Thioclava sp. GXIMD2076: one gene and its partner. The protein of the gene in region 2 binds, or shares a complex with, the protein of the main gene of each other region. Links are inferred from orthologs where the notes say so. Each region holds a gene or a part of one and is shown on either strand. Other genes may lie near its edges. The genes, in order: dnaN and WDB91_RS04995.

What was found.
Region 1: the proteins of WDB91_RS04995 (region 2) and dnaN are in contact, whole or in part, in a solved structure (PDB 1OK7), measured with the Escherichia coli proteins. The link is inferred for Thioclava sp. GXIMD2076 from one-to-one orthologs.

The regions. Positions count from the first base shown.
Region 1 is NZ_CP149932.1:671,234-680,306, reverse strand. The notes cover bases 2,948-5,920. They hold dnaN (DNA polymerase III subunit beta), read right to left. Parts: upstream 5,007-5,920; coding sequence 3,888-5,006; downstream 2,948-3,887. Other genes in these bases: dnaA (chromosomal replication initiator protein DnaA), read right to left, coding at 5,150-5,920; recF (DNA replication/repair protein RecF), read right to left, coding at 2,948-3,860. In the rest of the region: gyrB (DNA topoisomerase (ATP-hydrolyzing) subunit B), read right to left, coding at 1-1,638; WDB91_RS03340 (LysE family translocator), read right to left, coding at 1,743-2,363; WDB91_RS03335 (VOC family protein), read right to left, coding at 2,371-2,808; more of recF, read right to left, coding at 2,805-2,947; more of dnaA, read right to left, coding at 5,921-6,547; rpsT (30S ribosomal protein S20), read right to left, coding at 7,028-7,294; WDB91_RS03310 (enoyl-CoA hydratase), read right to left, coding at 7,492-8,268; mutM (bifunctional DNA-formamidopyrimidine glycosylase/DNA-(apurinic or apyrimidinic site) lyase), read right to left, coding at 8,354-9,073. UniProt on the Escherichia coli protein: Confers DNA tethering and processivity to DNA polymerases and other proteins. Acts as a clamp, forming a ring around DNA (a reaction catalyzed by the clamp-loading complex) which diffuses in an ATP-independent manner freely and bidirectionally along dsDNA.
Region 2 is NZ_CP149932.1:1,000,635-1,017,721, forward strand. The notes cover bases 14,262-17,087. They hold WDB91_RS04995 (DNA polymerase IV), read right to left. Parts: upstream 16,395-17,087; coding sequence 15,129-16,394; downstream 14,262-15,128. Other genes in these bases: WDB91_RS04990 (N-formylglutamate amidohydrolase), read left to right, coding at 14,264-15,127; clpB (ATP-dependent chaperone ClpB), read right to left, coding at 16,609-17,087. In the rest of the region: WDB91_RS04905 (exodeoxyribonuclease III), read left to right, coding at 1-680; trxA (thioredoxin), read left to right, coding at 765-1,682; WDB91_RS04915 (LON peptidase substrate-binding domain-containing protein), read left to right, coding at 1,710-2,348; WDB91_RS04920 (Trm112 family protein), read left to right, coding at 2,408-2,566; WDB91_RS04925 (UbiH/UbiF/VisC/COQ6 family ubiquinone biosynthesis hydroxylase), read right to left, coding at 2,563-3,789; WDB91_RS04930 (amidase), read left to right, coding at 3,914-5,233; WDB91_RS04935 (aminotransferase class I/II-fold pyridoxal phosphate-dependent enzyme), read left to right, coding at 5,354-6,532; WDB91_RS04940 (DNA translocase FtsK 4TM domain-containing protein), read left to right, coding at 6,546-9,899; WDB91_RS04945 (outer membrane lipoprotein carrier protein LolA), read left to right, coding at 9,989-10,591; WDB91_RS04950 (lytic transglycosylase), read right to left, coding at 10,601-11,182; heat shock protein HspQ, read left to right, coding at 11,374-11,700; WDB91_RS04960 (ATP-binding protein), read right to left, coding at 11,707-12,219; WDB91_RS04965 (STAS domain-containing protein), read right to left, coding at 12,209-12,556; WDB91_RS04970 (pseudouridine synthase), read left to right, coding at 12,734-13,384; WDB91_RS04975 (WGR domain-containing protein), read right to left, coding at 13,391-13,624; ykgO (type B 50S ribosomal protein L36), read right to left, coding at 13,788-13,913. UniProt on the Escherichia coli protein: Poorly processive, error-prone DNA polymerase involved in translesion repair and untargeted mutagenesis. Copies undamaged DNA at stalled replication forks, which arise in vivo from mismatched or misaligned primer ends.

The DNA of each region.
Region 1 (9,073 bases), 340 kb from region 2 along the record:
GAGATAGCCACGTTCGATCAGCTCCGGCATCTGGCGGAAGAAGAATGTCAGCAGAAGGGTGCGGATATGGGCGCCGTCCACGTCCGCATCGGTCATGATGATGATCTTGTGGTAGCGTAGCTTGTCGATATTGAACTCGTCGCGACCGATACCGGTGCCGAGCGCGGTGATCAGCGTGCCGATCTGGTCGGAGGACAGCATCCGGTCGAACCGCGCGCGCTCGACATTGAGGATCTTGCCGCGCAGCGGCAGGACGGCCTGATTTTGTCGTGCGCGCCCCTGTTTGGCCGAGCCACCTGCCGAATCCCCCTCGACGAGGAAGACTTCGGAGAAGGCCGGATCCTTTTCCTGACAATCCGCCAGCTTGCCCGGAAGCGAGGCCACATCCATCGCCGTTTTCCGACGGGTCAGCTCGCGGGCCTTGCGCGCGGCCTCGCGGGCCAGCGCCGCCTCGACAATCTTGCCGACGATCTGACGGGCTTCGGCGGGATGCTCCTCGAACCATTCGCCAAGCTTCTCGTTCACGAGGTTTTCCACCGCGGGGCGCACCTCGGAGGAGACCAGCTTGTCTTTGGTCTGGCTGGAGAATTTCGGGTCCGGCACTTTGACCGACAGCACGCAGGTCAGGCCTTCGCGGGCATCGTCGCCGGTAAAGTTGACCTTTTCTTTCTTCGCGATCCCCGAGGATTGCGCGTAATTGTTGATCGTGCGGGTCAGCGCGCCACGGAAGCCCGCCATATGGGTGCCGCCATCGCGCTGGGGGATGTTGTTGGTGAAGGGCAGCACGGTCTCGTGATAGCTGTCATTCCACCACAGTGCCACCTCGACGCCGATCCCGTTGACCTCGCCCAGCATATAGACGGGGCTCTCCATCACGGGCGTCTTGGAACGGTCGAGATATTTGACGAATTCGCGCACGCCACCATCGTAATGCAGCTCGGTCTTCAGCGGCTCCGCGGGGCGTTCATCCTCGATGATGATACGCACGCCCGAGTTCAGGAAGGCCAGCTCGCGCAGGCGCTTTTCCAGCGTCTCGAAACTGTAGTTGAGATTCGAGAAGGTGCCCTCGGGGTCGGTTTCCTTGTTGGACGCAAGGAAGCGGACCTCGGTGCCACGTCCACCGACCTCGTCGCCCACGACATGCACATGCTCGACGCATTCGCCCTTCTCGAAGCGGGCTTTGTAGATCTTGTCGTTGCGCCAGACGGTCAGCTCGAGCCAGTCCGAGAGCGCGTTCACCACTGAAACGCCCACACCGTGCAGACCGCCCGAGACCTTGTAGGCATTGCCATCGGTATCGGTATTGTTGAACTTCCCGCCCGCATGCAGCTGGGTCATGATGACCTCTGCCGCCGAGACGCCTTCCTCGGCATGCATATCGACCGGAATTCCGCGCCCGTTATCGCGCACCGATACCGAGCTATCGGCGTGAATTTTTACATGGACATAGTCGGCATAATTGGCCAGCGCCTCGTCGATGCCGTTATCGACGACCTCATAGACCATGTGATGCAGGCCCGACCCGTCATCCGTATCCCCGATATACATGCCGGGGCGTTTCCGTACAGCTTCCAACCCCTTCAAAACCTTGATGGAATCGGCACCATATTCGGATTTCTTGACGTGTTCTTCGGTCATGCCTGCTCGTCCTTTTTTACGTCCCCGATTTATAGGGGTTTTGGGCCGCCATGTCACGCCTTAGCCACAGAATTCGGGGCTTTCTTGGCGATACGGGCGGCCTGTCAAATAAGGGCGATCAATACCGCTACGGCAAGCATGAGGCTGCCTGCGATGCGGTTCATGCGGGTCATGGCCGCGGGGCTGGAAATCAGTCTGCGAACGCGGCCGACAAAGGCGGCAAGGATCAGGTTTCCGATCATCGGGCAGAGCGCCGAGAGCAGGGCAATCACCGCGATATCGGCCGGGGTGATCGTGTCGAGCGCGAAGAAGCCCGGCACGACGCCCATATAGAACAGGATCGCCTTGGGGTTACCGAGGATTGCCACGACCCCCACAACAAACCCCGCCCAGCGTCCGGGCCGGGTCAGTTTGCTGTTTTGCGAGATCCCCGCCTTGGCATGGCGGATCAGCATCGCGCCCATAAAGGCGAACATCGCCGCAGCCACCCAGCGCAGGACCGTCAGGAAGCCCGCGACATGCTCTACAACCCAGCTCATGCCGACAAGAGCCAGCACGGACCAGAACGCATCGCCAAGCGCCACGCCCACGGCCAGCGGCCACGCTGCGGCAAAGCCGCCGGAGACGGTGCGTGCGAGCATCGCGAGCCAGACCGGTCCGGGGGTCAGGAAGATCACGAGAAGCGCGCCCGAATAGAACAGGGCCTGATGCAGCGTAATCGTCATGGCAGGGCTACTCGGTCGGGGGCAGCGTCAGGCTGCCATCTGCGGCCAGCGGCAAGAACGGATTCATTGCGACCTCCCAGACATGGCCGTCGGGATCGGACCAATAGCCGGAATATCCGCCCCAGAAGACCTTTTCGGGACGTTTGAGCGGCGTGGCACCTGCCGCGAGGGCTGCGGCAAAGGCTGCGTCCACCTCTGGCTCGGTGTCGAAATTCTGCGCCAGTGTCATGGCGCCCGTGCCAAGGGTCGCGCCCGCACGGCCTTGATCCTTGGCCAGATCATCGCGCCCGAAAAGCGCCAGACCCTGTCCGTGCATCTGGTAGAAAGCCACGCCGTCCTGCTGCGCCGCAGGCTCCCAGCCCAGCTGCGCGTAGAAGGCGCAGGAGGCGGCGAGATCGGTCACACCTAGCGTGATCAGGGTGATGCGCTGCACGGGATAGCTCATTCGACTTCCTCCAGAACCGAGGTCGCGGCCTCTTCCGAGACCTGAAGATAATGTCCGCGCGCGCCCAACGCGTCGAACAAAGCGCGTTCCGTGCCCGTCATGAAGACCTGTGCGTCGAGGGCGCAGATCTCGTCATAAAGGGCTGCGCGGCGGTTCGGGTCAAGATGGGCCGAGACCTCGTCGAGCAGGACGATGGCGGGCGCCCCCTCGATCGCGCGCGCATTGGCCAGCACCAAAGACAGCAGAAGCGCCTTCTGCTCTCCGGTCGAGACCTGATCGGCGGGCATCGCCTTGGCACTGTAGATCGCCGTCAGATCGGCCCGATGCGGCCCTTCCAGTGTGCGTCCGGCGGCCATATCGCGACGGCGCGTCTCGGCCCAGAACAGGGCGAGATCTGCGGTGTCATCGCCGGTAACCGACAGATCGGCCGCCGGAAATGCGGTCTGGGCCGCCGTTTGCGCCTGTGCGATCCGCGTAAGAGCGGCAGCGCGTGCGCCACGGATCTCGGTTGCGGCCTCGCTCATCCGCGCCTCCAGCACCTGATACCAATGCGGATCGCCCGCGCCGTCCTTCAAAAGTCTGTTCCGCTCGCGCATGGCCTTTTCGTAAGCCAGACTGGCCTCGGCATGATCGGGGAAGAAGGAAAGAGTGATCCGGTCCAGAAAACGTCGCCGCCCTTCGGGGGCCTCGATCCAGAGCCGGTCCATCGCGGGCACCAGCCACTGAATGCGCACCAGCCGCCCCAAAGCGGTCTGCGGCACAAGTTTTTCATCCACCCGCACCTGACGGGGCTGGGCGGGTGCGGCCTCGGTCTGCACCTCGTGGCCGGACAGTCGGGCGCGGATCTTCCAGCCGACATTTTCAGCACGGCGCATCAGGTCGGGGGCCTGCGCGCGGCGCAACCCCCGACCAGGCGATAAAAGCGAGATCGCCTCGAGGATATTGGTCTTGCCCGCACCATTGGCCCCGAAGATCGCAACAGGGCGCGTATCCGGCGCCAAAACGGCACGGCGATGCGACCGGAACTGATAGAGGCTCAGTTCCGATAGCATCGCGTTACTTCCCGTAAGAGGCTGATCTTAGACACGCATCGGCATGACGACATAGACCGCCGAGGTGTCGCCACCTTCGCGCATCAGGGTCGGGTCGCCCGAGGTGTTGAACATGAAGACCGCATTCTCGCGATCGACCTGATTGGCGATTTCCAGCAGGTATTTGGCGTTGAAGCCGATTTCCAGACGCTCGTCGGCATAGGCCACAACCAGCTCCTCCTCGGCGGCACCAGCATCGGGTGCGTTGACCGAGAGCACCAGCTTGTCGGCGTCCAGCGTCAGCTTGACGGCGCGCGAACGTTCAGACGAGACGGTGGCCACACGGTCCACAGCCTTGGCGAACTCGTTTGCATCTACTTCGAGACGGCGCGTATTGCCCATCGGGATCACGCGTGTGTAATCGGGGAAAGTGCCGTCGATAACCTTGGAGGTCAGGGTGATACGCGGGGTGGCAAACCGGACCTTGGTCTCCGAAACCGAGACCTCGATCAGCGTTTCGTCATCATCCAGAAGCTTGCGCAGCTCGCCCACGGTCTTGCGCGGCACGATCACGCCAGGCATGCCCTCGGCGCCTTGGGGCAGGGGGGCATCGATACGGGCCAGACGGTGACCATCGGTCGCCACGGCGCGCAGCATCTGGCCATCTTCGGCGGTGGCCACATGCAGATAGACGCCGTTCAGGTAGTAGCGGGTCTCCTCGGTCGAGATCGCAAAGCGCGATTTCTCGAAGAGACGTTTCAGCTCGCCCGCCTTGGCCGAGAAATTCGCGGTGTAATCCGAGCTGGCCATCACGGGGAAATCCTCGCGCGGCAAGGTCGCCAGCGTAAAGCTCGAGCGGCCCGCCTCGATCACCAGACGGCCCGAGGCAGGATCATCCATCAGTGTGACGAGCGCCCCGTCGGGCAGCTTGCGCACGATCTCGTGCAGCATCACGGCGGAGACAGTGGTGGCACCGGCCTTCTCGACCTGCGCGGGCGCACGGTCGACCACTTCGATATCGAGATCGGTGGCGCGGAAGGAGATCGTGCTGCCTTCGGCCTCGATCAGCACATTGGCCAGAATCGGGATCGTGTTGCGACGTTCGACAACCGATTGTGCTTGCGCGACGGCTTTCAACAGCTCTGCGCGTTCGATGCTGATCTTCATTTCAATCCCTCACGGCTGTCCGGACCGTGACGTTACCATCTAAGACACCGGACACAAGAATTTTCGCGACAATCTAACGCAAAGGCGGGCAGGTCAAGGGACCAGCCCGCTTTCACACAGATTTCGCTTGGTTTTCCCGGAAATCAGTTTTCCAGAAGGCGGCGCAGCAGATCGATATCCTCGGCCAGCTGGCGGTCATCGCCCTTCAACTCCTCGATCTTGCGGATACCATGCATGATGGTGGTGTGATCGCGGCCACCGAAGCGGCGCCCGATATCGGGAAGCGAGCGGGTGGTGAGCTGTTTGGACAGATACATCGCCACCTGACGCGGACGCGCGATGGTGCGCACGCGCTTGGGGCCGATCATATCCGCAAGACGGACATTGTAATGCTCGGCAACCTTGCGCTGGATCTCCTCGATGGTGACCTTGCGGTCCGAGGTGCGCAAGATATCGGTCAGACATTCCTGTGCCAGATCGAGCGTAATCTCGCGGCCGACCAGCGAGGCGAAGGCGAACAGACGCGTCAGCGCGCCCTCAAGCACACGCACGTTGGTCGAGATACGATGGGCGAGGAATTCCAGCACGCCATCGGCAATCATCAGGCCCGGATATTGCATCCGGTAATTTTCGGTCTTGGTCTGCAGGATGCCAAGGCGCAGCTCGTAATCGGTGGGATGGAGATCCACCACCAGCCCGCATTGCAGGCGCGATTTGATCCGTTCTTCCAGTTCCTTGATCTCGCCCGGCGCACGGTCGGCGGAGATCACGATCTGTTTGCCCTGATCGACGAGCGCGTTGAACGTGTGGAAGAACTCTTCCTGCGTCGAATCCTTGCCCGCGATGAACTGCACGTCATCGACCATAAGCACGTCGACCGAGCGGAACATCTCCTTGAAATCCATGATCTGGCGTTCGCGCAGAGCCTGCACGAAACGATACATGAATTGCTCGGCCGAGAGGTAGAGCACGCGCAGATCGGGGCGCTTGGTTTGCAGCTCGTGGGCGATGGCATGCATCAGGTGGGTCTTACCCAGGCCCACGCCACCATAGAGGAAGAGCGGGTTGAAGGTCACCGGACCGCCTTCTGCCACACGGCGCGCGGCGGCATGGGCCAGCTCGTTCGGCTTGCCGACCACGAAAGTGTCGAAGGTAAAACGCTGGTCCAGCGGCGCGCCGGGCAGATCGTCATCCTGCGTCTGGGCAAGACGTGGTTTGATCTGGGCAATGCGTGGCGTGCTCGTGGGGGCAGGGGCCTGCTGGACGGGATTGGCGGAATTGGCCGGACGGATCATCGGTGCCGAAGACACGCGAAGATCGATACGCTCAACGATAATCCCAAATTTGCGCAGCTCGTTCTGGATCGCCTCGGAGAAGTTCCGCTGCACCCAGTCGCGCATGAATTTTGTAGGGGCCTCGAAGGCGGCAATGCCGTCATCGACCTCAATGACCTTCAGCGGGGCAATCCACGTCAGGAAGTTGTTTTTTCCCACGCTCTTTTGCAGCTCATCGCACACACGCCCCCAAGTATCGTCGGTCATCATTCTTGCCCATTCTTATCACACCTCGCGACCAACGATTCTCGGAAAATACGATCCACCACGCCAAACAGATTTTGGCGCGTGGTGCATTTTCTGCACTTAGGACAAGGTTACCCGACCCGCTCACGCGGGTTTCGACAGAATCGAAATGTGGGAGGTGGCAGCCCTCCAGCATCGGAATCGCATCCCCCAGGCCAATTGGTCCGGTTGTTATCCTTGTCGTGGCAGACGTTATTGTCCGGTCCAGCTAGGGTAAGATGCGTCAGTCCCCCGAGGCGACGTTGATCGCTCAGTGAAACTACTCCGGCTCGCTGACGAGTCGCAACAGAACTTCACGCTTGACTCCGGATTGCGTGAATCGAATCTGCCACAGTTTCGTCATGTTGCATTTCGGACATATCATCTTATTGAAAACATTGCGAAAAATGAAAAAGGCGCCATAAATGGCGCCTTTTTATCTTGCTTTTGCAAGGGAATCGCTTAGGCGTTCAGAGCCTTCACGCGAGCCGCCAGACGCGACACTTTGCGCGATGCGGTGTTCTTGTGAATCACGCCTTTGGTCACGCCACGCATCAGTTCCGGCTGCGCCACTTTCAGAGCTTCCTGAGCTGCTGCGTAGTCGCCCGAGGTGATGGCTTCTTCGACTTTGCGGAGGAAGGTACGGATGCGCGAACGACGTGCTTTGTTGATGTCGTTACGACGCTCGTTCTGACGTGCGCGCTTTTTGGACTGGAGCGTATTTGCCATGTGTGTGTTTCCACTTTCGGGTTTGGTACAATATGCGACTGCATGCAAAACCCGGGCACACCAGTGAACCGGTTGATTCTAGCCTAAGCGGGCTCCACACGCATTTGAAGGGGGCCTATACGGCAATTTTGCCAAGTTGGGAAGCCCCAAATGAGAACCGGGCCCCGAGGCCCGGCATTTCGCGTAAGTGACCGCGCTTATTTATCGCGGAATTGCGGCTCGCGCTTCTCGAGGAAGGCGGCCATGCCCTCTTTCTGGTCCTCGGTGGCAAACAGCGCGTGGAACATGCGTTTTTCAAACAGCAGCCCCTCGCGCAGGGTGGTCTCGTAGGAGCGGTTCACCGCCTCCTTCACCACCATGGCCGAAAGCTGCGATTTCTCGGCGATCTTCGAGGCGGCAGCCATGGCTTCGGACACCAGTTTGGCAGTCGGCACCACGCGGGAGACAAGGCCCGAACGCTCGGCTTCCTCGGCATCCATGAACCGGCCCGTCAGATGCATGTCCATTGCCTTCGACTTGCCCACGAAACGGGTCAGGCGCTGGGTGCCGCCGATTCCCGCGCAGATGCCGAGATTGATCTCGGGCTGGCCGAATTTCGCATTATCGGCGCAGATGATGAAGTCGCACATCATCGCCAGTTCGCAGCCGCCGCCAAGCGCATAGCCCGACACGGCTGCAATCACCGGCTTGCGGGTGCGCAGGAAATTCTCGGTGGCATCGCCGAAGAAATCGGCCTTGAACATGCCGACAAAGCCCTTCTCGGACATTTCCTTGATGTCGGCGCCGGCGGCAAAGGCCTTCTCGGAGCCGGTGATGACAATGGCACGCACCTTGTCATTGGCGTCGAGATTCGCCAGCGCGTCCCCCATCTCGGTCAGCAGAACGGAGTTCAGCGCGTTCAGTGCTTCCGGACGGTTGAGCCGGACTAGGGCGACATTATCTTCGATCTCGACGATCAGCGTCTGGTAGGCCATTTGGCAGTGCCTTTCCTTTTCATCAGACCGGAGTCCTAACAAAACCGGCCCATATATCAAGTCAACTCTCGCGCCCGTGTTCCTCTTAGCGCTGGCAATGCGCGCAATAAAAGCTGGATCGCCCCGATTGCACGATCCTGAGCACCGGTTGCCCGCAGCTTTGGCAGGGCGCGCCCTCGCGACCGTAAACTTTGAAGCGGTGCTGGAAATATCCCAGCTCCCCATCGGCCTGCCGGTGGTCGCGGAGCGAAGATCCACCCGCCTCGATAGCCTCCTCCAGAACCTCGCGGATGATTGCGACAAGAGGCCGCAGACGCTTCTCGGCAATCTGGCGGCCCTGACGGCGCGGGTCGATGCCCGCGCGGAACAGCACCTCGCAGACATAGATATTGCCAAGCCCCGCCACGATCGCCTGATCCAGAAGCAGCGTCTTGATAGGGCTCGCGCGACTGCGCAGTCTGGCGGTCAGATACTCCTCGTTCAGCTGGTTGCTGAACGGTTCAGGGCCGAGCTTCTCGAGGAGCCAGTAACTGTCCTCGGCGCCAGTGGGGAACAGATCCATCGCCCCGAAGCGACGCGCATCATTGAAGGTGACACGCCCGCCGCCCTCCATATGGAAGACGATGTGGTCATGTTTCTGCGGCGTCGGGTGGTCGATGACGAACTCTCCCAGTGCCACACCGGAGACCAGCATCCGCCCCGACATGCCCAGATGGATCAGGAGGGTCTCCCCGCGATCCAGGTCGGCAAGGATATATTTCGAGCGTCTGCGCAGGCGCAATATGCGTGCGCCGGTCAGGCGGGC
Region 2 (17,087 bases):
GCAAGAGCCCTGTGGACAAGATCCCCTTCGAGACCTTCCGTGCGCTGGGATACGAGCACATGGTTGCCCGTGGCCAGAAAGGCTATAACGGCGTCGCAATCTTCTCGAAGATCCCGATGGAGGAAGCGGGCGCCGAGGATTACGCCAATCTGGGCCATGCCCGCCATATCGCGGGACGACTGGCCAACGGCGTGACGGTGCATAATTTCTATGTGCCGGCAGGGGGCGATGTGCCCGACCGCAGTGTGAACGAGAAATTCGGCCAGAAACTCGATTTCCTGACCCATATGCGCGACGAATTTGCCGCCCGCGCGCCCGAGCGCGCCATTCTGGTGGGCGATCTCAACATCGCGCCGCGCGAGGATGATGTCTGGTCGCACAAGCAGCTTCTCAAGATCGTCAGCCACACGCCCGTCGAGGTCGAGCATCTGGCCGATGTGATGCAGGCGGGCAACTGGGTGGATGTGACCCGCAAGGATATTCCCGACGGGCTTCTTTACAGCTGGTGGAGCTACCGCGCGAAGGACTGGGATGCCGCCGACAAGGGACGCCGTCTGGACCATATCTGGGCCACCGCCGATATCGCGGGCGCGGCGTCCGGCTCGCGGATCCTGCGCGATGTGCGCGGCTGGGAGCAGCCCTCCGATCACGCGCCGGTCTTCGCGACCTTCGATCTTTAATTTCGTTCCGGCGGCAAGCGCCCCTTGGCGGGACGCTGCCTTGGACGCATATAGAAACCGACAGAACTCCGAAAGGAAGACAGCATGCTCGGCAATGACATTATCGGGGGCGGAACCGCTCCGGCCACAGACCTGATCAAAGACGTAACCGAAGCCGATTTCATGGCAGAGGTGATCGAGAAATCGCAGACCGTTCCGGTGATCGTCGATTTCTGGGCGCCGTGGTGCGGGCCGTGCAAAACGCTCGGTCCGGCGCTGGAGGCGGCGGTAACCAAGGCCAAGGGCGCTGTGGTCATGGCCAAGGTCAATGTGGACGAGAACCAGATGATCGCCAGCCAGCTGCGCATCCAGTCGATCCCGACGGTCTATGCCTTCTATCAGGGCCAGCCGGTTGACGGCTTCCACGGCGCGCTTCCCGGCTCGGAGATCGAGAAATTCGTGACCAAGATCGCAGAGATGGGGCCGGGCGCCGATAACGGTCTGGCCGATGCGATTGCGGCCGCCGAAGAGATGCTGTCCGAGGGGGCAGCGGAAGACGCGGCCGAGACCTTTGCCGCCATTCTCGAAGAAGAGCCCGAGAATGCCGAGGCCTTTGGCGGGCTGATCCGCGCGCATGTTGCGGCAGGTCAGCTGGATCAGGCGCAGGCCGTGGCCGAAGGTGCCTCGCCCGCACTGGCCAAGGCCGCGCCCGTCGAGGCCGCAATCGCCCAGCTGGCACTGGCGCGGCAATCGGCCAATGCCGGTCCGCAGGCCGAGCTGCAGGCGCAGGTCGATGCCGATCCGTCCGACCATCAGGCGCGGTTCGATCTGGCGCAAGCCCTGTTTGCGGCAGGCAATGCCGAAGGCGCGATCGACCAGCTTCTGGAGCTGTTCCGCCGTGACCGCGAATGGAACGAGGGGGCGGCCAAAACCCAGCTTCAAACCATTTTCGAGGCGCTCAAACCCAATGATCCGCTGGTCTCCAAAGGCCGCCGGAAACTCGCATCGATGATATTTGCTTGATGCGCGTTTCGGCCTAACTGGTGGCTCATGTATAACCTCATCGACCTGCCCGATGCCATTCCGCTCTTCCCGTTGCCCGGGGCGCTTCTGCTGCCTCGGGGAACCTTGCCCCTGCATATCTTCGAGCCGCGCTATCTGCAGATGATCGAGGATTGCCTCAAGACGCCCGAGCGGCTGATCGGAATGATCCTGCCGCGCGAGCATGGCGAGGAGGCCGAGCTGGCGCCCATCGGCTGCGCTGGCCGTTTGACCGGATTCTCGGAGACCGAGGACGGGCGTTACCTGATCACGCTGACAGGTGTGTCACGCTTCCGTCTGATGGGCGCGCGGGACGGCTTTACCCCTTATGTGGTGGGCGAGGTCGACTGGGAGGAATTTGCTGGCGACCTGCGCGGGCCCGAACATGATGCCGGGCTCGAACGCGAGAGCTTCTTCCGGATCCTGAGCCGTTTCTTCGAGGCCAATGGCATGGAGACGGATTGGGACAGTCTCGAGGATGCCGAGGACGAGCTGCTGATCAACTCGCTCTCGATGCTGATGCCGCTTTCGCCCGAAGACAAGCAGGCGCTTCTGGAGACGCCCAACCTGACGGTGCGTCGCGAAACCCTGCTGACGCTGATCGATTTCGCCCTGCGTAGCGGGGATGGCGAGGAAAGCCTGCAGTGAGCGAGCCCGAGGACAATCCCGACCGCGTTGCCCCCGAACGTCCGGCCTTTGATCGCCGGATGCTCGAGGTGCTGGTCTGTCCGCTGACCCATGCGATCCTGCTTTATGATGCGCAGGCGCAAGAGTTGATCTCGAAACCGGCCAAGCTGGCCTTCCCGATCCGTGGCGGTATCCCGATCCTCATTCCGTCCGAGGCGCGCGAACTCGAGGCCGATTAAAGCGGCTCGCCTTTCAGAAGGCGCGGCAATGGCCCGCCTAGGCCCGCCGCCTGTGCCATGAACCCGCGACGCAGGCCGGGGAGGGCCTGAACGACCCCCATTCCCAGCTGACGCCCGAGTTTCAGGATCGGATTATGGTTGGAAAACAGTCTGTTGACCGTATCCATCCCCAAGGCGAGCGAGGTGGAATCGAACCGCCGCCAGCTTTGATAATCCTCGAGCACATTCAGCGCTCCGATATCGTCGCCACGCCGGTGCGCATCCACCAGCACCTGTGCCAGCGCTGCCACATCGCGCAGCCCGAGGTTCAGCCCCTGTCCCGCAATCGGATGCACGCCATGTGCCGCGTCCCCCACCAGCGCGATCCGCGTCTGGACATAGGATTTGGCAAGCGTCAGGTTCAGCGGATAGCTGAAGCGCGGCCCCGCGAGCGAAATCTGGCCCAGAAAATCCCCGAACCGTGGGCGCAGGAGGCCCAGAAAATCGCCATCTGACAGCCCGTTGAGCGTCTCGGCATTCTCGCGTGTCTCGCTCCACACGATGGAGGAGCGGTTGCCGGTCAGCGGCAGGATCGCCAGAGGACCCGTCGGCATGAAATACTGGTGCGCGATACCGTGATGCGGTTTTTCATGGGCAATGGCGGCCACCAGCGCGGTCTGGCCGTAATCCCATCCCTCGCGGGCAATTCCCGCACGCTCGGCCACGCCGGATTTGCGGCCATCCGCCCCCACGAGAACGCGGGCGGTGAGGCTCCGGCCATCCGACAGGGTCGCGGTGACATGGCCCGCGTCGACCTCCTGTCCGGTGACCGAGGTCGCGGGGATCAGGGTAATATCGGGTTCCGCCTCCATCGCGTCGTGCAACGCGCGCGACAGGTAGCGGTCCTCGAGCATCCAGCCCACGGGGGATTGGTCCGTCTCGCGCGAGTCGAAATGCAGGAAGAAGGGGGCGGCCCCTTCGCCGGCATGACCGTCCGAGGCCTTTACATCCATCATCGGCTGCGCATCGGGCGCCAGCCCTGCCCAGAGACCCAGCCCCTTCAGCAGGCGCTGCGAGGCTGTAGCCAGCGCATAGGCCCGCCCGTCAAAGCCCAGATCGGCCCGCGCCCGTGCAGGCGTCGCATCGACCACAGTCACGCGCAGCCCCGCTTGGGCGAGGGCCAGCGCCAAGGTGGGGCCGTTGAGCCCGCCACCGGAGATCAGGATATCGCAATCGGTTTTCATGCCGCTAAATATGGCGTTTTCGCGCGGCTTGTCCATTCCCTGTGCATGATTGATCTAAGCCCCATTGTCAGAACGATAAAATCGGGGCTAGCCTTGCGGGGTTGATGATTGGAGAGCCAGTGTGATGACCTCGACACGTTATCTGCCTGCTGCGGAACAGGGCCGTCTGATTGCGGCGGGTATGCTGGATCCGGTGGCACAGGTGGAGTTGTATCTTGAAACCGCGGCAGGGCGCGACGGGCGGATGGCCTTTACCCGCCTGACCCCCAATCGGGCGCGGTTCGAGGCGATGGCCGCGCGCACCCGCACCAAGGTAGGGCAGGGGCGCTCCCGGCTCGACGGGGTGGCGATCAGCTGGATGGACAGTTTCGATAGCGCGGGGCGGGTGAGCGAGGCTGGCACGCGGCTGTTTGCAGGGCGGGTGCCCGAGCGTGATGCCGCTGTTCTGGCGCAGGCAAGTGCTGCGGGCGGCGTCTGTCTGGGCAAGACCCAGATGACCGAGCTGGGGATTGATCTTCTGGGGGTAAATTCCATCGGGGTGACCCCGCCCAACCGCCATGATCCGGCGCGGGTAACGGGGGGCGGGGCCTCGGGGGCGGCGCTTTCGGTCAATCTGGGGCTTTGTGCGATGGCTGTGGGTTTGGATGGTGGCGGTGGTGTGCTTGTGCCTGCGGCATGGAACGATCTGGTCGGGTTCCGGCCCAGCGTCGGGCGGTTGCCGCAAGCGGGAATGGTCTGCGCCACGCAGTTCGACACGCCCGCGCTCATGGCGCGTCGCGTGGAGGACTGCGCCGAGGGGCTGGCTTTGATCGAAGGCGGGCGCGCGCCGGATCTGCGCGGGGCCACCCTGTCGGGCGCGCATTTCCTGCTGCTGGAGGGGCCGGTCTATGATGATGCCGACCCCGCCTGCCTCGAGGCGACCAGCAAGGCGCTCGGGGTCCTGTCGCGGGCGGGGGCACGGATTACGGCGCAAAGCCCGCCGGTCGTCGAGGCGCTGATGGGGCTGTGTTTTCTGATCGAAACCGAGATCCATGCCTGCTGGCAGGCACTGGCGAGTGCGAATCCGCTGAAAGTCACGCCGGATCTGATGCGTGTCTTCGAGAAGGCAGGCGGGGTCACGGCGGAGCGCTATCTACAGGGAATGCGCCAGCTTCAGGAGCTGCGGCGGGTTTGGGGTAGGCTGGTTTCGGGCTATGACGGCGTGATCATGCCGAGTGTCGCGCAGCTGCCGCCCACCTATGATAGCCTTTTGATAGATCACGATTTATTCACGACGCAACGGAAGCTGGCCTGCCGGAATGCCCGTTTGGCCGCGCTCTCGGGCGGACCAGCCATCACCTTGCCGACAGGGCAGGACATGGTCGGGCTAAGCCTGCTTGGACAAAATGGGCATGACGAAAAACTTCTCTGCGTCGCGGCGGCGGTGGAATCGGCTCTTGGCTGAAATGCCACAATCCTGAGGCGACCGCGCCCCTCTCTTGCCATGATCTAGACAGGTGATGTGGTTTTTGGGTAACGTCGTCCCGAACGGGGCGATAAATGACTCCGGCAGATGAGGCACATAATGGATTATCCCGAGCGGTTCTCGAACCTGCCCGAATACGCGTTTCCGCGTTTGCGGACGCTGCTCGATTCCCACCAGCCGGGCGGGGAAGTGATCAACATGACCATCGGCGAGCCACGGCATGCAATGCCTGGGTTTGTGGGGGATGTGCTGGCAGCCTCTGTGGCCGAGTTCGGCAAATACCCTGCCAATAATGGCACGCCCGAGCTGTTGTCGGCGATTTCCGCATGGATCAAGCGCCGCTATGGCGTGGAGGTCGGGGACGACCGGATCATGGCGCTCAATGGCACGCGCGAGGGGCTGTTCAACGCGCTTCTGGCGCTTTGCCCCGAAACGAAGGGCGGCAAGCGACCCGCCGTGCTGATCCCGAACCCGTTCTATCAGGTCTATGCCATCGCCACGATGATGGTCGGCGCAGAGCCGGTGTTTGTGCCCGCGACCAAGGAAACGGGCTATATGCCCGATTACCGTTCGCTGCCGCCCGAGGTGCTGGATCGCACGGCGATCGCCTTCATCTGTTCGCCGGCCAACCCGCAGGGCGCCGTGGCCTCGCGCGCGTATCTGGCCGATCTTCTGGCGCTGGCCGAGAAACACGATTTCCGCGTCTTCGCCGATGAGTGCTATTCCGAGCTTTACCGCCACGATCCGCCCCCCGGTCTGATCGAGGTGGCGCAGGAGGTGGGGGCCGATCCCGAGCGGGTGGTGATCTTCCATTCGCTCTCCAAGCGCTCGAGCCTGCCGGGACTGCGGTCGGGATTTGTGGCCGCAGGGCCCAAAAGCATGTCCTATATCCGCCAGCTTCGGGCCTATTCGGGCGCGCCGCTGCCGCAGCCGCTCCAGCGGGTGGCGGAAAAGGTCTGGGTCGACGAGGACCATGTGGTCGAGAACCGCAGGCTCTACCAAGAGAAATTTGACGATGCGGCCGTGGTGTTTGACGGTATCAATTCGGTCGCCATGCCGGAGGCGGGGTTCTTCCTGTGGCTTCCGGTCGAGGATGGCGAGGCCGCCGCTATGAAACTTTGGCGCGAGACGGGCGTCCGGGTGCTTCCGGGCGGCTATCTTTCGCGTGACGTCGCGGGCGAAAATCCCGGCAGATCCTATATCCGGGTGGCTCTGGTCGCCCCGAGAGAAGAAACGCAGCGGGGGCTGATCAGGCTCCGCGATTGCCTTTACCTTTGAGGACGAGCAGCAGATGGCATTGTATCAGATGAGACAGCGCGACCCCCTTCTCGACCAGAATACGCAGGCTCTTCTCGAGCGTCGCGGTAAGGAACTCGCCGGAGCGGGCCTGATCGTTCTGGCGGCGCTGCTGACCATGATGCTTGCCAGCTATTCGCCAGAAGATCCCAGCTGGATGGCCGCCACAGATGGCGAGGTCCATAACTGGCTGGGCCGGATCGGTGCGGGCCTTGCCTCGCCGCTCTATGTGATCTTCGGGCGCGGTGCGTGGCTGCTGCCGGTTTCGGCGGCGCTCTGGGGGGTGCGGTTCATGACCCATCGTGGCGAGGAACGCGCTCTGCCACGGCTGATCTTCCTGCCGATTGCCATTGCGGTCTCCTCGGTCCATGCGGCGCTTCTAGTGCCCGGCGCCGAATGGACGGCGAATTTCGGGCTTGGCGGCCATTTCGGCGATATGATCGCGGGAATGATGCTGGGCATCGTCGGGGCCTCGGCGTTTGTTGTGAAATTCCTGTCGCTGGTCTTTGTGGCGCTGAGCATCGCGATGACGCTGTTTGTCACCGGTTTCATCAAGCCGGAGCTGCAGAATATCCTGCGGTTCCTGCTGCTGGGGTTGCTGGCGATCTATGACACGATCATGCGGATGGTCGGGCAGGGGGCTTCGGCCTCCGTGCTGGCGGCACGGGGTGCCGCCGAGCGCCACCGTTCGCGCCGCGCCGAAGCGCAGGCCCATGCCGAGGAGCTGGCCGCATGGGAGGCGCAGCAGGAATATCAGGCCGAAGCGGTGGCCCGCCCTGCGCGCCGCGTGGCATATCAGGAACCCGTATTCGAGGAAGAGGACGAGGTTCTTTATGACGAGGAACCCTATCAGGAGCCGCCACGCGGCAATTTCCTGACGCGGATTATCCGCCCCACGGACACGATGCCCGAGCCGCAGTTGGAGCCCGAGATTGTCGATTTCGGGTATGACGACCTGCGTGCCGAACCTGCCGAAGCTCCGAGCCCCGACAGGATCAAGGCGCGTATCGCCGAGGCAGTGCACCAGCGCCGTCAGGCCCCGCCTGCGCCGCGCGTGCAGCGCAGCGCCCCGCAGCGTTATGCGGAGCCCGAACTGGAAGAGGTCGAATCCTATGAGCCGGCACGTCCCGAGGCCCCGCGCTCGGTGATGGCCGCCGTTGCCCGCCGTCTGGCACGTGGGCCTAAACCGCGCGAGCGTGTCGAACCGCAGCTGAAGGCAGAACCTGCGCGGATCGAGCCGCCGCTTCGCGCCGAACCGCGCTATATGCCGCGCTTCGGCGGGGCACATGCCGGTGCCGAGGCGCCCGTTTATGCCGCGCGGCCCGAGGAGGTCTCGCAGGCTCGCTCCCGTCTGATGGCCGAGCCGCGCAATGAGTTCGCGAAGCAAGATCAATGGCTTGATCAGGGCTACCATATGGACGAAGTCGAAGAGGCCGAGCCGCAAGGATTCGAGCCCTTCGATGTGGATGCCTTTGGCGAGCTGGATGAGAGCTATGGCAGCGCCCGCGTGTCGCCCGAGCCGGAAGAGGCGCCGCGTGCGCGTTTCTCGGCTCCTGTCGAGCCCTATGACGCCCCCCAGGATGAGCCAGAAGAGACCGATATGTCTGCGGCCACCTATCGCACCATCCAGCGCGGTGAGGCCTATGCCGAAGATGCGACGCTCAGCGGCGACGATCATGACGAGATGGAGGATCTTGCCCCGATCGCAGCCGAACCCGCCCGTCCTGTGGCAGCCGAGGCGCCGATGGCCAATGCCCGAACTGTGGCACAGGGCGAGAGCCTGAACCGCAGCGCGATCCAGAAGCCTGCGAAAATGCCGCCTGCGACCCATGCGAATTACGAGATGCCGCCGATCAACCTGCTGACCGATCCGGCCTCGATCCCGCGTCACCAGCTGCCCGACGAGCAGCTGGAAGAAAATGCCCGTCAGCTGGAAAACGTGCTGGAGGATTATGGAGTGAAGGGCGAGATCGTGTCGGTCCGTCCGGGCCCTGTGGTTACCATGTACGAGCTGGAACCGGCGCCGGGCCTGAAGGCCAGCCGCGTGATCGGTCTGGCTGATGATATCGCGCGTTCCATGTCGGCGCTCTCGGCGCGTGTGTCCACCGTGCCGGGCCGGACGGTGATCGGGATCGAACTGCCCAATGACCATCGCGAGAAGGTCGTGCTGCGCGAGATCCTGACGGCGCGTGATTTCTCGGATGGTAATATGCGCCTGCCGCTGGCGCTGGGTAAGGATATCGGCGGCGAGCCGGTTGTAGCAAATCTTGCCAAGATGCCCCACCTGCTGATCGCGGGGACCACGGGGTCGGGGAAATCTGTGGCGATCAACACGATGATCCTGTCACTCCTCTACCGCCTGACGCCGGATGAGTGCCGTCTGATCATGATCGACCCGAAGATGCTGGAACTGTCGGTCTATGACGGCATTCCGCATCTGCTGTCTCCGGTCGTGACCGACCCCAAGAAGGCCGTAGTGGCACTGAAATGGGTCGTGGGCGAGATGGAAGACCGCTATCGCAAGATGTCCAAGATGGGCGTGCGCAATATCGAGGGCTATAACGGCCGCGTGAAAGAGACGCTGGCCAAAGGCGAGATGTTCAAGCGCACCGTGCAGACCGGCTTTGACGAAGAAACCGGCGAGCCGATCTTCGAGACCGACGAGTTCCAGCCCGAGCCCTTCCCCTATATCGTCGTCATCGTCGACGAGATGGCCGACCTGATGATGGTCGCGGGCAAGGAGATCGAGGCCTGCATCCAGCGTCTGGCGCAGATGGCGCGGGCCTCGGGCATCCACCTGATCATGGCCACCCAGCGCCCCTCGGTGGATGTGATCACCGGCACGATCAAGGCAAACTTCCCCACGCGGATCTCCTTCCAGGTGACCTCGAAAATCGACAGCCGCACCATTCTGGGCGAGCAGGGCGCCGAGCAGCTGCTGGGCATGGGCGATATGCTCTATATGGGCACCGGCTCGCGTCTGAACCGCGTCCACGGCCCGTTCTGCTCGGATGAAGAGGTCGAGGAGGTGGTCAACCACCTGAAATCCTTCGGGCCGCCCAGCTATATGTCGGGTGTGGTCGAGGGGCCGGAAGATGATAAAGCCTCCGATATTGACGCGGTGCTGGGCCTCAACACCGGTGGCAATACCGGCAATGAGGATGCGCTTTACGATCAGGCGGTGCAGATTGTGGCGAAGGATCGCAAATGCTCGACCTCCTATATCCAGCGCAAACTGGGCATCGGCTACAATAAGGCCGCGCGTCTGGTGGAGCAGATGGAGGAAAATCATGTGGTCTCCTCGGCCAACCATGTCGGCAAACGCGAGATCCTGATCCCCGAGGCCTGAGCGGCTTTCTGCTGAACTGTGATGAACGCCCCGCGCAAGTTGATTGCGTGGGGCTTTTCCTTTTTCAAAAAGCGCCTAAATTCTCGTCTATGAACATACTTCGCTTCGCGCTTGCGCCCGTCCTCGCCCTGTCTCTTGCCGTGCCGGCATTTGCCGATGCGATCCCGCTTGGGACTTTGTCCAGTTATCTCAACAGCCTGCAATCGGCGTCGTCCAAGTTTACACAGGTGAACTCCGACGGCTCGATCTCGACGGGCACGATCTATATCCGCCGTCCGAATCGCGTGCGGTTCGAATATGACAATGACAACACGCTGGTGCTGGCTTCGGCCGGTCAGGTGGCGATCTTCGATCCGAAGTCGAATATGGGCCGGCCAGAACAGTATCCGCTGTCCAAAACGCCTCTGAGCCTTATTCTGGCGGCGGATGTAAATCTGGCGAAATCGGGTATGGTGACCAGCCACACCTCCGATGGCACAAAGACCACTGTCACCGCACATGATCCGCAGCATCCGGAATATGGCAATATCCAGATGGTTTTCACGGATGGCCCGACGCAGCTGCGCCAATGGGTGATCACCGATAATGCGGGAGCGAAGACCACCGTTATCCTCAACGGGCTTCAGAACGGTAAGGCGCTGGCGCCGTCGGTCTTCTCGATCAATCAGGAAATCAGCCGCCGAGGCGGCTGAGCTCTTTCGTTACAGTCGACCACAAGAAGCAAGCTGCGCGCGATACATCAGCGCGCGGCTTTGCACTTTTCGGGCCACGGCCAGAAGCCACGGCTTGGATTTGTGGCTGCCACGCGAATAGCCGCCACGCCCTTCATGATAGGCGAGATACTGGTTCATCGCATCGGTCTTCGGAATACCGAGGCTCTTTGTCGTGCCGTCCATATACCAACCGATGAAATCGGTCGCGTCCTGGATACGGTTGCGTCTTGCACCGCGGCTGCCGCCCTGCGCGCGATATTCCTCCCAAGTGGCATCAAGGGCCTGGCTATAACCATAGGCCGAACTCTGACGGCCGAGGGGAATCACACCCAGAGCGTATTTGAACGGGGTTTTTGCATTGCCGACGAACCGCGATTCCTGATGGATCGTGGCCATCTGCACATAGACGGGAACACCCCAGCGCGATTCGGTGCGTTTCATGGCCCGGAAATAGGCAGGCCGCTCACGCGACAGGGCGCATGCGTCGTCTAGATTTTGTGGCGCCTGGTAGTTGCCCCCACCACAGGAGGCGACCAGAAGGGCCAGCGCCAGAAAGGCGAATTTCTTCATACTGCTCTTGCCTGATTTTTGCTCTCGTTTTGTCGTTAATTGTATCTGAAAATGCCCCAAACGAAAATCACAAAGCCTATCAGCGAGCCTTCTGCACCAATAATACAGATTGTTTCCTGCGAATTTGTGGAAAAAGCCCTAGTTTCTTTGTAGAAGCATTAAGAAATCGAAAAGACTAGGGAAGGGCGAACATGTTTGCCACTCAAGCCAAATTCCATATCGGGCAGGTTTTGCGCCACCGTAAGGACTCGTTCCGTGGTGTGGTCTTCGATGTCGATCCGACTTTTGCGAATTCGCAGGAGTTCTATGACGCAATCCCCGAAGACAGCAGGCCGACAAAGAATCAGCCCTACTACCATTTGCTTGCAGAGACGGATGATGATTATTACATCGCCTATGTCTCCGAACAGAACCTTCTGGCGGATCAGACTGGCGAGCCTGTGGAGCATCCGGACCTGCCGGATCTCTTTGGCGAGTTTGCCGATGGGGCCTATCCTCTGCAATTCCAGATGAACTGAGCCGGATCAGCCGTCCTGTTTCAGAGGCAGGCGGAAAGCGAGCATGTTGCGACCATCCTCGCGCCTGTAGCCCAGATCTTCTGCAAGATCACGGATCAGGAACCAGCCGAATCCTCCCTCCGGAAGCTCCTCGGTATCCAGCGTCTGAAGGGCGTTTTCTACCGTGTCGAATGTCGCGGGGTCCTCGAGAACGAAGGCAGGAAGTTCGAGGCCGTCATCGGTCACCGAACAGTTAAGCCCGCGCTTATCCATCACCATGGAGAGGGTAATCGTGCCGACCCCGCTATCCTGATAGCTGTGTTCGACGATATTGTTCAGGATCTCGGCCAGTAACAGCTCGAGCGTTCCGGCCTCGTCCTGACTCATATGCAGCACGAATCTCGCGAGCGCATTGCGCAGGGCTTCGCGCACGGCCAGCGGAGTGGCCGGAAAACTATGATGGAAGATCCTTGGCTGCCGTTCACCACGCGGAACAGCCGTGCCACTTTTCAACGCATGTGCGTCGTGGTTAGCCAGCATTCCGCACCTCCGGTAGGAAGGCATCCTCTAGGGTCGGGTGGATCTTGAAGATCGTGTCCATGCGGGTCAGCCGGAACACCTTCGCGACGTTCATGTTCAGCGCGGCCAGTTCCAGCTTCCGGTCCTTGGGCAGGGCTTTCATGACGGCGACAATCGCCCCCAATCCCGAGCTATCGAGGAAGGTGACAGATTCCAGATCGAGAATGACGCGTTGTGACGGCTGCATGCAGACTTCGCGCATCTGGTCCTTGAAGCGGATGGCAATGGCTGCATCGAGTCGATTCTCGTCGACGCGGACCCACAGTGCATCCTGGCGGGCTTCGGCATAGAGGTTCATCTGCGGTCTCCGGCTCGTCACTCAATTTTCTCTAGGAGTAGGGGCTAAAACTTACCAAACCGTAATTCCGAATCGATTTCGCTCCATTCCCCAACGGAAGTGGCCGAGATGTCTATTTTAACCCCTCATGCGCAAGGAAGACTTGACCGGCTGGCACATCGCGGGCAATCGGTGGCGATGATGTATCGCTATGATCCGCCCTCCGACCCGCCCAAGATCCTGCATGCCGATCACGAGATTCTCGTGGTCGACAAACCGTCAGGGCTGCTTTCGGTGCCGGGGAAGGGGCCGGAGAAAGCGGATTGCCTGATCGCGCGGTTGCGCCAGTCCTATCCGGAGGTGCTGCTGGTGCACCGGCTGGATTGCGACACCTCGGGGGTGATGGTCTTCGCGCTGACGCCTCATGCGCAGCGCCATCTGGGACTGCAATTCGAGCATCGCCAGACCAAGAAGACCTATCTCGCGCGTCTCTGGGGGCATCTGGAGCCCAAGACGGGCCGGGTGGACCTGCCGCTGATCGTGGACTGGCCCAACCGTCCGCGCCAGCATGTGAACCATGAAACCGGCAAGCCCGCCCAGACCGACTGGAAGGTGCTGCAGCATGATCCCGATGGAACGACGCGTGTGCGGCTTATGCCGGTGACCGGGCGTAGCCATCAGTTGCGGGTGCATTGCCAAGCGCTAGGGCATCCGATTCTCGGAGACCCGCTCTATGCCGAGGGCGCGGCGCAGGACTTTCCACGGCTGATGCTGCATGCCCACACGCTGCGGCTGCGCCATCCCGATGGCGGCGAGCCTCTGGCATTTACCGCCGATACGCCCTTCTGAGGGGCTTCAGGCGGCCACAGCCTCGGTCAGGGCATAACCCCTGCGGGCGGCCTTGAGGCGCCATGTATCGGCCGCCTGCACGGCGTCGCGAAGGTTGGTGAACAGCACGTTGCGCATGCCACGGGCGCGGCCATCGCGACCCCATTCGCGCTGCACTGTATATTCGCCGAAGAGATTGTCACTCACCTCGACGCGGTAGAACTCTTGCGCCGAGGGGCGGTGGAGAAGAAGGGTCAGCATGGCAGTGCCTTCCGAAACGCTACAAATCCATAGAATCAGAACTTTGTGCCGCAGGCTACAGAAATCCAGTCTGACCGCAGGGTAATCCGGCATGGTGATCGCCCAATAAGAAAGACCGCAAGGTTTCCCTTGCGGTCTTGTCTTTGCCGATGGCTCGGTCGAATCAGCCCTGACGGGCTTTGAAACGACGCTGCGTCTTGTTGATTACGTAGACGCGGCCCTTGCGGCGCACGATCTGGCAATCGCGATGACGCTGCTTGAGCGAGCGGAGCGAGTTGCGAACCTTCATGGTCGTATCTCCTTGTCGCGGCGCGCGTGCGCCTTGAAAGCAAAAAGCCCCGACAGCCAGGCCGAAGGGGCGGCGGAATAGAATGGTGGGCGGTACTGGGATCGAACCAGTGGCCACTACGATGTCAACGTAGTGCTCTACCGCTGAGCTAACCGCCCACGCTCCGAAATGATTTGCCTTGGATTGCGTTTGGTCTCAAGCTGTTGCTTGATCCGGTCTGCAACCTTTCGGTTCACCTCCTCGGTGTGGAGGGGTCTATAAAAGGTGTTCGCACGACGCGCAAGGGGGTTTTGACGAGAAAATGCATTGCGCTACACTGAGGTCATCACAAAGGAGGTTCATGACCGTCCATGAAACATGATCGACCGGCTTTCCGGCTCTGCGAACCCGATCCAGTCCGGACCTCTGTTATTTTCTCATCCCCCCATTCTGGAAGTTACTATCCAACTGATTTTCAACAAAATACTGTTCTGGATCTGGCGCGCCTGCGGTCATCCGAGGACGCGTTTGTCGATGATTTCATGCATCTGGGGGCGCAGCTCGGGGCCTATTGCATCGCCGCAACATATCCGCGCGCCTATCTCGACCTCAATCGAGCGCGTGACGAACTCGACCCGGGAATCGTCGAAGGACTGCGTCAGCGCGGCAGTGGCAGCCGTGTTGCAGCCGGTCTGGGCGTGATTCCCCGCGTGGTCTCTGGCGGGCGGGCGATCTTGCGCGGGAAAATAAGTCTCGCGGAGGCCGAGACCCGTCTCGATGACATCTGGACCCCATGGCACCGTCAGATCGATCTGCTGATGGAGGCCAATAAAAAACGGTTCGGGGAGGCGATTCTCGTCGATCTGCATTCCATGCCCAGCGAGGCGATCGAGGCATTCGGCCTTAAACGACCGGAAATCGTGATCGGCGATCGCTACGGCAGTTCCGCCTCGGAGCATATCGTCGAAAAGATCGAGGCCGCTTTTGCCGCGACAGGCCTCTCGGTGAGCCGCAATACCCCTTTCGCAGGAGCCTATATCACCAAGACCTATGGCCAGCCTGCCAATCATCGCCACGCCATCCAGATCGAGATCAACCGAGCGCTTTATATGGATGAAGCGCGAATTGAACGGCGTGCGGATTTCGCCGAGTTCCAGTCCCTGATGGATGGGGTTCTGGCGCGGATTGCGGCCATCGGGCGGTCGGACCAGCCAGATACCATGGCAGCGGAGTAGGTCAGTCTTTCCGGAACCCCCGCCCCATCCGGATCGCATCCACGCCGAATTTGGCCCTGATGGCATCCATCGCGCGCTCCTGCTTGGCGCGCCGCCCCGCATCGGGGTCCAGCAGATCGCCCACCGGATCGCCCTCGCGTGCGGGCCTTAGCCCCGAATAACCGATACCGATCAACCGATAGGGCGTGCCTGCGGGCAGGGTGTCAAACAGCCGCTTTCCGACCTGAAAAAGCGTATCTGCCAGCTGGCTCGGATCTGTGAGCTGCGACTGGCGGGTCAGGGTGGAGAAATCCGATTTCTTCAATTTCAGAGTGACGATACTCCCCGATAGGTCCTTTGCCTTCATACGCGCTGCCGTCTTCTCCGCCATATGCCATAGCTGTGCCAGAAGCGCCTCGCGGTCGCTGAGATCCTGCGAGAAGGTCGTCTCGTTCGAAACGCTTTTGACCGGCGCATCCGGGGTTACACGGCGATCATCCTCGCCCATCGCCAGCGACCAGAGCCGCAGGCCCTGTCCACCGAAGCGGCGGATCATATCGTCGCGCCCGATCCGTAGGATGTCGGTGAGCGTGCGGATGCCTGCCTGCCCTAGGGCCTGTCGTGTTGCTGCCCCTACGCCCCACAGAATGCCTACCGGCTTGTCGCGTAGAAAATCGCGCGTCTCGGCCCGACCGATCACGGAAAATCCACGTGGCTTATCAAGGTCGGAGGCGATTTTCGCCAAAAACTTGTTATGGCTGAGCCCGACTGAAACAGTTACTCCGATATCGCTCTCGATTTCGGCGGCCAGCCGCACAAGGCTTTCGGCGGGTGGCATGCCATGCAACGTATCGGTTCCACGAAGGTCCAGAAAGGCTTCGTCCAGCGATAGCGGCTCGATCAAGGGCGTCAGACGCGCCATCTTCGCGCGGATCTCGCGAGAGACTTCGGCGTAATAGCCGATACGCGGCGGTAGGATCACCGCATCGGGGCAGAGCTTGCGGGCTTGGAACATCGGCATTGCCGAGCGCACACCGTAGATCCGGGCGACATAACAACAGGTCGTCACCACCCCGCGTGCGCCCCCCCCAACGATCAGCGGCAGCGAGGCCAACTCGGGATTGTCGCGCTTCTCGACCGAGGCATAGAAACTGTCACAGTCGATATGGGCAAGGCCCAGCTGGAGCAGTTCGTTATGGCTCACCAGCCCGTCATGCCTGCACCGCGGGCACCGTCGCTTTGGAGCCTCGGCGAAGGAGGCGAAACAGGATCTGCAAAGACTGGCCATACCTCTTTCCGATAGCGAGACAGAAAGGGGCGCTCGCGCCCCTCTTGGCACGTCGTGCCAATTCACCCCTGAGGATATTTATGGACACTGGAAGTGGGAGAATGGCTTCCAGTGTCCATAAATATCCCGGGGGGCTGCCGCAAGGCAGTGGGGGCAGAGCCCCCTCCATGCGTCGTATCAGCGGGCGGTGGCCGGAGCCGCCGCCCGCTTGCATTCAGTGCAAAGCCGCGCCGAGGGGCGTGGCTTCCGAAGGCGGGACGATATGCCCGCCGACAGACAGACCGTCCGGCCCTGCCGTGACCGTAACCGTTGATCCGTCCAGCACATCGCCCGACAGGATCAGATTGGCGAGCGGGTCCTGTAGATAGCGCTGGATCACCCGTTTCAGCGGGCGTGCGCCATAGACCGGATCATAGCCCTTGTCGGCGAGCCATGTGCGGGCCGCATCATCAAGCGCAAGCCCGATTTTGCGATGACCCAGACGCGTCTCCAGACGTGCCAGCTGCACGGTAACGATCCCGTCCATATTGTCGCGCGACAGGCGGTCGAAGATCACCATCTCGTCCAGACGGTTCAGGAATTCGGGGCGGAAATGTGCCCGCACCGCTTCCATGACCTGCGCCTTGGCCTGTGCTCCATCCGTGCCATCGGGCAAGGTGCTGAGCGCCTGAGACCCCAGATTGGAGGTCAGGA